2 regions of the Caulobacter sp. AVps16 genome follow, and region 2 is predicted to be linked to the other one. Evidence: predicted binding sites of a transcription regulator. Region 2 holds the regulator's gene; the other holds the start of a gene.

Region 1 (4,316 bases), 1.6 Mb from region 2:
GTAAATTTCTGGCCTCGCTGCTCAGAACTTCTATGCAGTCCGCTTTCCAACCCCAGCCAGATACTGACTCAGCGTCATCGCGTTCTAGCATTCCTAGAATGACTTCCCCGATGCGGATCGGATCAACCGTATAGGAGGGTCCGCTCCAGATAGATCCGGTCCGCTTCTCGGGTCGAGAGGCGTTGACCTTCGGCGTCAGGACGGGAGCAGTGCTTGGGACAATCGGAAGGTCCCAAGCGGCACCACCACGCTGGATCTTCACTATGATGCTACGCTCGACCACAAGCCCCTGGAGGGCGGCTTTGAGGGTGGAATCGTCTTGGACCGTCTTGCCCGCTAAGGCCAACACTCGATCCCCCGTTTGGATGCCCCCCTGTGCAGCGGGGCCGCCGGGCCAAACGCTGGATACGTATGCGCCAGCAACCCCATTAGCCTTTCCGAGCGAAAGCCCAAGCCAGCCCTGGTTTCCGTGGAGCCCTATGTCTTCGGCGTCGACCTTCATTGCCGTACAGGTTTCGGGGCTGAGTTTCGGCGCGTTTGGTGCGCAGAGTTCGCGATAGGCCTTGGCCGCCTCACTGCCGGGCTTAGCCGCACTGTCGATATCGCGTTTCATTGCCTGGCAAGTAGTAGCGCTGAGCGTAGGATCGCTCGGCGCGCAGAGCCGCGCATAGATCGCCGACGGAGACTCTGCCGAAACGGCGGGTGCGCTTGCCGGTGAGCTGGCCGGAGAAGCTTTGCCGGGGCCGAGCAATCCGCCCAGCAGACCTTGTGCCTGAGCCACGCCGCAATCTGCCGCAAGCAGGACCAGGGCCAATACAAGCTTCTTGAACATTCAGACTGCCCCAAGGGGCCATCGCCCCTAGCAAAAGTCAGAAAGTGTGAGTTGGATGTCAAGAACTGCGGAAGCCCCAAGGCCCGCAACGGGTCGGAAGCACGCCTTGCCTTCCCGCCCGAAAGCGGACGCCCCAGCGTCTCGCTCATCCTTACATCTCCTGGATGGCTGTAGCGTGCCGGTCTGACCTGGTTGGTCAAGGACTGGCCTGCGGCCAGCCGCTGCGCGGCGGCGCGGAGCGCCGTACTTGAGCAACCAGGTCAGACCGGTGATCCTCTCGCCGTGAGATTTAAGGAGGACTCCCTTCGGCGCGAAGGCGAGCGGGGCGCCCAATATCTCCCCGTCACTCCCGCCACAAGGGCGGGAATGACGGCGATGGTGTTGAGAGTGTGCATCAGGCCCCGCCAACTCCCCCCTCGCATTCCCCCCCTTGCCGCCTTAACTAGGCAGTCGCCGTGCGGGACGCCCCGCGTCGCCGCGCCAGCCTGATCCGGAGTCGTCCATGTCGTTGAGAGTCGCCGTCCAGATGGACCCCGTGCAGGGGATCAATATCGACACCGACACCACCTTCCAGATGATGATGGAAGCCCAGACCCGGGGTCACCGGCTGTGGGTCTATACCCCCGACAAGCTGTCGATGGAGGACGGCCGGGTCTTTGCCCGCGCCCAGTCCCTGGTCCTGACCGCCACCAAGGGCGCGCACGCGACCCTGGGCGAGGTCGTGCTGCTGGACATGAAGGACGATGTCGATGTGGTGCTGATGCGCCAGGATCCGCCGTTCGACATGGCCTATATCACCGCCACCCACTTCCTCGAGAAGGTCCACCCTCACACCCTGGTGGTCAACAACCCGGCCGAGGTGCGCAATGCGCCCGAGAAGCTGTTCGTCACCGATTTCCCCGGCGTCCAGCCGCCGACCCTGATCACCAGCGACCATGAGGCGATCTACGACTTCCGGGCCCGGCACGGCGACATCGTGCTGAAGCCCCTCTATGGAGGCGGCGGATCGGGTGTGGCGCGGCTGCTGGCCGATGACCCCAATCTCGACGCCCTGCTGGAACTGCACGCCATGATCGGCCGCGAGCAGGTGATCGCCCAGAAATTCGTGCCGGCCGTCAGCAAAGGCGACAAGCGCGTGCTGCTGGTCGACGGCGAGCCGGTGGGCGCGATCAACCGCGTGCCGGCCGCCGGCCAGGTGCGCTCCAACCTGCGGGTCGGTGGCCGGGCCGAGGCGGTCGAACTGACCGCCCGAGATCTGGAGCTCTGCGCCATCATCGCCCCGGAGCTGAAGCGGCGCGGCCTGCTGTTCGTCGGCATCGATGTGATCGGCGAGTACCTGACCGAGATCAATGTCACCTCGCCGACCGGGGCCCAGCAGCTGAAGCGGTTCGGCGGCGCGGATGCCTCGGCGGTGCTGTGGGATCGTATCGAGGCCATCCGGGCGGGCTAGGCCTGATCCGTCGCGGATCGGGGCCTTGGCGGAACCGCTAAAACCCTGATTTCCCAAAATGTTCGTTTTTCGTTCTTGCTACGCCCTGTGTCGCGTGGTTGGCTTGTGGATAAGTCCAACCCAACCCTGAGGCGGGCATGGCCGCGAAGGTCGTCACCGTGGCTTTCGAGGGCGTCGAGGCCCGGCGCGTCGATGTCGAGGTCCAGCTGACCACGGGCCAGCAGGTCTTCGTCATTGTCGGCCTGGCCGACAAGGCCGTGGCCGAGAGCCGCGAGCGGGTGCGCGGGGCCTTTGCCGGTCTGGGCCTGTCCCTGCCGGGCAAGCGCATCGTCGCCAACCTGGCCCCGGCCGACATGCCCAAGGAGGGCACCCACTTTGACCTGCCCATCGCCCTGGCGGTGATGGCGGCGATCGGGGTGGTGCCTCTGGATGCCCTCGACGGCTGGGCGGCCATGGGCGAGCTGTCCCTGGACGGACGGATCGTGCCGGCCGCCGGAGCCCTGCCGGCAGCCATGGCGGCCGGGGCCCTGGGCCTGGGCCTGATCTGTCCCGAGGCCAGCGGGCCGGAAGCGGCCTGGGCCGGCGGCACCCGTATCCTGGCTCCGCGCTCGCTGGTGGCCCTGATCAACCATTTCCGAGGCAGCCAGGTCCTGGGCGCGCCTGCCCCCGGTCCGGTGATCGAGGGCGAGCGGGCCAGGGACCTGCGCGACGTCAAGGGTCAGGAACACGCCAAGCGCGCCCTGGAGATCGCCGCCGCCGGGGGTCACAACCTGCTGTTTGTCGGCCCGCCAGGTTCGGGCAAGTCGATGCTGGCCCAACGCCTGCCGGGACTGCTTCCGCCGCTGTCCTCGGCCGAGCTCCTGCAGACCTCGATGGTCCATTCCGTAGCCGGACTGATCGCCCGCGGGGCCCTGACCCGGGCGCGGCCGTTTCGCGCGCCGCACCACTCGGCCAGCATGGCGGCCCTGACCGGCGGCGGGCACAGGGCCAAGCCCGGCGAGGTCTCCCTGGCCCATAATGGCGTGCTCTTCCTCGACGAGCTGCCCGAGTTCGGGGTCCAGGCGCTGGACAGCCTGCGCGGCCCGCTGGAGACCGGCGAGGTCATGGTGGCCAGAGCCAATGCCCATGTGCGCTATCCGGCCAAGGTGCAGCTGGTCGCCGCCATGAACCCCTGCCGCTGCGGCCATGGCGGCGCGGGGCGCGGCTATTGCGGCAAGGCTCCCCGCTGCCAGCGCGACTATCAGGGCCGGGTCTCGGGACCGCTGATGGACCGCATCGACCTGTCGGTCGACATGCCCGCCGTCACCGCCGCCGACCTGGCCCTGCCGCCGCCGATCGAGGGCTCGGCCGAGGTCGCGGCGCGGGTGGCCCGCGCCCGCCAATTGCAGATCGACCGGGCCGAGGCGGCCGGCAGTTTCGAGACGCTCAATGGCCGGGCCGAGGGGGCCTTTCTCGAAAAGATCGCCGGCCTGGACGAGGCCGGCCGGTCCCTGCTGGCCCGCGCCGCCGAGGCCGGCCGGATCAGCGCCCGGGGCTGGACCCGGGTCCTGCGCCTGTCGCGCACCATCGCCGATCTCGAGGGCGCTGACGGGGTGCGCCGCCTGCATGTGGCCGAGGCCCTGGCGCATCGACGCTCAGCCGCGCCGGGCGAGGAGGCGACGCCGGGCCTGGGACAGGGGGCGGTCTGAGCGGTCCGGTCCGCGCGACGCGACGGGGCCCCGGCGCGGGCCTGGCCCTTGTCGCTTGAGCCTTGGCGCTTGACGCACCCGGCCGAACATCGCGAACCTTCCATCCGGATCGTGCCGGATCCCTGACTGATCGCCCTGCCCCCGAACCCCGGGGCGCGCCTTGAAAGACCCGCCCCATGCGCCTCGCTCTTACCGCCTCACTCCTGCTGCTGTCCCTCGCCACCACGGCCTGTACCGACAGCAAGCGCGCCAGTCGGGAAGCGACCTGGAGCGACAAGCCCGCAGACATCGTCTGCTGGACCTATGGCACCCAGACCTATGCCGGACGTTCGACCGGCAAGGTCGA
Region 2 (4,316 bases):
TGCGCCCGCTTCCCCTATGAGGAAACCGACGACCAGCTGTCGGCCATCGCCGATGTGCTGAGTGATCTGGGCTCGGGCAAGCCCATGGACCGCCTGATCTGTGGCGACGTCGGCTTCGGCAAGACCGAGGTCGCCCTGCGCGCCGCCTTTGTCGTCGCCATGAGCGGCAAGCAGGTGGCCATCGTCTGCCCGACCACCTTGCTGGCCCGCCAGCACTACAAGACCTTCAAGGACCGCTTCCAGGGCTGGCCGGTCAAGATCACCCGCCTGTCGCGTCTGGTCACCGGCAAGGAAGCCGCCGAGACCCGCGAAGGCCTGGCCAATGGCCAGATGGAGATCGTTGTCGGCACCCATGCGGTGCTCAGCAAGCAGGTCTCGTTCAAGGACCTGGGCCTGGTGATCGTCGACGAGGAGCAGCACTTCGGGGTCAAGCACAAGGAGAAGCTCAAGGAGCTTCGCGCCGATGTGCACATGCTGACCCTGACCGCTACCCCGATCCCGCGCACCTTGCAGATGGCGCTCAGCGGCATTCGCGAAATGTCGATCATCGCCACCCCGCCGGTCGATCGCCTGGCGGTGCGGACCTATATCAGCCCGTTCGATCCGGTGACCCTGCGCGAGGCCCTGCTGCGCGAGAAGTATCGCGGCGGCCAGGCCTATTACGTCGTGCCGCGCATCAAGGACCTGGAGGAGATCGAGAAGTTCCTCCGCACCCAGGTGCCGGAGGTGAAGTACATCGTCGGTCACGGACAGATGGCGGCCACCCAGCTGGAAGACGTGATGACGGCCTTCTATGAGGGCCAGTACGACGTGCTTCTCGCCACGACCATCGTGGAAAGCGGGCTGGACATCCCCTCGGCCAACACCCTGATCGTGCACCGTGCCGACATGTTCGGCCTGGCCCAGCTCTATCAGATCCGCGGCCGGGTCGGCCGGTCCAAGGCGCGGGCCTATGCCTATCTGACCACGCCGAACGAAAAGACCATCACCCTGTCGGCCGAGAAGCGCCTGCAGGTCCTGCAATCCCTCGACAGCCTGGGGGCCGGCTTCCAGCTGGCCAGCCACGATCTGGACCAGCGCGGCGGGGGCAACCTGCTCGGGGACGAGCAGAGCGGCCACATCAAGGAGATCGGGGTCGAGCTCTATCAGCAGATGCTGGAAGATGCCGTCGCCGAACTGCGCCAGCGCCAGGGTGCCGAAGCCCTGCTGGAGGATCGCGGCTGGTCACCCCAGATCAATACCGGCGCGGCCGTGATGATCCCGGACGAGTATGTGCCGGACCTCAATGTGCGCCTGTCGCTCTATCGCCGTCTGTCGGAAGCCGAGAAGTCGGCCGACCGCGAGGCCCTGGCGGCCGAGCTGATCGACCGCTTCGGCCCGTTGCCGCCCGAGACTGACAGCCTGCTCAAGGTTGTCGCCATCAAGGGCCTGTGCCGCGAAGCCAATGTCGCCAAGATCGATGTCGGGCCCAAGGGGGCTGTGGCCAGCTTCCGCAACGATACCTACGCCAACCCGCTGGGGTTGATGCAGTACGTCGCCAAGAACAGCCTGATCTGGAAGGTAAGGCCCGACCAGAAGGTGGTGATCAAGGGCGAATGGGACAGCCCGGCCCAGCGGCTGGATGCGGCGGAGAAGATCCTGGGGCACCTGGCGCGGATCGCGCGGGAGTAGGGCAGGGCGGCGACTTGCCCCCTACGGATCGCTTCGCGATCATCTTCCCCCGGAGGGGGAAGATCGGTAGCGCGGACCTCACCATCTTCCCCCTGCGGGGGAGGAGCGCCGAAGGCGCGGAGGGGGCCAGTGGTCCGGAAACCAAAAAAGGCCGCCCCGACATCGCCGGGACGGCCTCAAATCTCGCCAAGCCTGAAGACCTAGTGGTACCGGCGAATGAGCCCCACCAGTTTGCCCTGAACCTCGACCTGATCAGGTCCGAAGATGCGGGTCTCGTACTTGGGATTGGCCGCCTCCAGGGCGATTGAGCCGCCCTTCTTGCGCAGGCGCTTCAGCGTGGCTTCCTCGCCGACCAGGGCCACGACGATCTCCCCCGAGGTGGCCGTGTCGCCCTTCTTGATGATGACATAGTCGCCGTCGAGAATGCCGGCCTCGATCATCGAGTCGCCCTGCACCTCCAGAACATAGTGCTCCCCGCCGCCGAGCATGGATTCTGGCACTGGCAGTCGATCGCGTTCGTGCTGGATGGCGTCGATGGGCGTGCCAGCGGCGATCTTGCCCAGGATCGGCAATTCGCGGCTGTCATTGGCGGCAGCCGTCGTGGCCCCGGCGGGAGCTGCGGGAACGGAGCCGCCACCCTCCAGCACCTGGGGCTTGAAGGTGCCGCGCCCCTTGGGCGGGGCAGCCGTCGTGGCCTGCTGCGGAAGCTTGACCACTTCCAGCGCCCGGGCCCTGTGAGCCAGGCGGCGGATGAAGCCGCGCTCTTCCAGCGCGGTGATCAGGCGGTGGATGCCGGACTTCGAGGCGAGGTCCAGGGCCTCTTTCATCTCGTCGAAGGACGGTGAAACCCCGCTCTCCTTGATGCGTTCATGGATGAACATCAGCAGCTCGTGCTGCTTGCGCGTGAGCATCTCGACCTCGATGAAGACGCGGAACAAACCGCAAACCTTGCGAATGTTCTCTAGGCGTTCTTCCTTAATGTCAAGTTGACGACCTGGGTCGCGTCGAATGGCCCGTAAGGCGCATCATGGCCCGGGGCGGAATGGAATTTCCCTTTGTCGTCATGGGCTAGGGCCTGAAACATCATTCGCAGCCTGGAACCACGGGCTGGCAGGCTTCTCCCGGCGCGCCGCCAGAAACGGTGAGCCAAAGCGCTCCGAACACCGCAAGGATGCTTTGATTCCGACGCGGATCTCACCGGCCGAACCCTGATTCGACTCAGGCTGAGGGTGACCTGGCAGCCGCCGACAGGTTCTTGAAGGTCCGGCTCCAGCGCGGCCCCTTGGCCGGAGCCCAGGAAAACAGCACGCGCTCGGCCCGCCCCACCAGGTTCTCGGCCGGTACAAAGCCCATGCCCCTTTCGGGGGGCAGATGACCGTCCAGGGCGCTGTCCCAGGCGCAGCGTGCATATCCGCGCGGGGCCGGTCCGGGATCGAACCGGCTGTCGACCGAGTTGTCGCGATTATCGCCCATCATGAAGTAGCAGCCGGCCGGGACCTGATAGACGCCGGTATTGGCGGCCGGTGTCTGCGGTCCCTGGGTGTAGGTCAGATAGGCCCGCCCATTGGGCAGGCGCTCGGCCACTTCCTCGACGACCGTCGGCTGACCGTGATCGTCCTGGACGCGGAGGGCCTGGGCAAAGTGCTCGACAGGCGAACCATTGATCATCAGCACCCCGTTGCGGACCTGGATATGATCGCCGGGCAGGCCGACCAGCCGCTTGATGATGTCGGTGCGGCCGTCGCCAGGCCGCTTGAACACGACGATGTCGCCGCGCTCCGGCTGACGTTCAAACAGGCGTCCCTGTCCGATGGGCGGGCTGAAGGGCAGGGCGTGGCGGCTCCAGCCATAGGCGTATTTCGAGACCAGGATGCGGTCACCGATTTCCAGGGTCGGTTGCATCGATCCTGACGGGATCAAGAAAGGCTGGGCCAGGACGGTCCTGGGGATCATCAGGATCGCCAGGGCCACGGCGAAGAAGCGGGTCCAGTCGATGACCTCGGCCAAGAGTGGTGGCTTGGGGCTCGAATCGGCCTTGTCGTTCATCGCACGCTCCCGGAACTCAAGTGGGATAGGGGAAAGGCCGAGCTTGTCGAAATCGTGGCGCCCTCAGCCCTGAAAGGTGGTCGCCCGTTCCGGGTACTTGGGACTACAGGACTGGTAGATGGCCGCCAGCTTGACCATGTCCTTTTCGTAGTCGCCCGAGGCCATGATGGCTTCTCCCAGGCTCACGACCTTGCGGCGATAGTCCATCATGCCACAGACCATCGGCACGCCGGCCTTCAGGGCGATGTTGTAAAAGCCCGTCTTCCACTGGCGAGCCTTGCCGCGCGTGCCCTCCGGCGCGATGGTCAGCATGAATTCGTCGCGCCGCGAAAACTCCTCCGCCATGACTGAAACGGTATCGCGCGACTGCGAGCGGTCGATCGGCACGCCGCCGAGGTCGCGCATGATCCCCGCGAAGGGCCAGCGGAACAGGGACGCCTTGCCCATGAAGCTGAGATTGAGGTGCAGGGCGTCGGCTGCGCCGATGAAATAGACGAAGTCCCAGTTGCTCGTATGGGGGGCGGCGATGACCACGAACTTGCGTGACGCCGGGGCCTGGCCCTCTACGCTCCAGCCCTGAAGGCGGAAGTAGGTGGCCA

The links. Region 2 encodes LexA, which represses DNA repair genes until DNA is damaged. Its sites were predicted from a motif close to ATGTTCNCNANNTGTTCT; they were not measured.
Region 1: ACW17U_RS18655 (YifB family Mg chelatase-like AAA ATPase) is a predicted target of LexA. The motif match lies at 2,341-2,358, and genes of this name have one in related genera.

The regions. Positions count from the first base shown of each region.
Region 1 is NZ_CM178739.1:3,889,646-3,893,961, reverse strand. It holds gene ACW17U_RS18665 (PDZ domain-containing protein) at 1-832, opposite strand, end outside; gene gshB (glutathione synthase) at 1,335-2,282, shown strand; gene ACW17U_RS18655 (YifB family Mg chelatase-like AAA ATPase) at 2,420-3,970, shown strand; gene ACW17U_RS18650 (hypothetical protein) at 4,147-4,316, shown strand, end outside.
Region 2 is NZ_CM178739.1:1,568,994-1,573,309, forward strand. It holds gene mfd (transcription-repair coupling factor) at 1-1,671, shown strand, start outside; gene lexA (transcriptional repressor LexA) at 1,872-2,582, opposite strand; gene lepB (signal peptidase I) at 2,890-3,717, opposite strand; gene ACW17U_RS07665 (lysophospholipid acyltransferase family protein) at 3,781-4,316, opposite strand, start outside.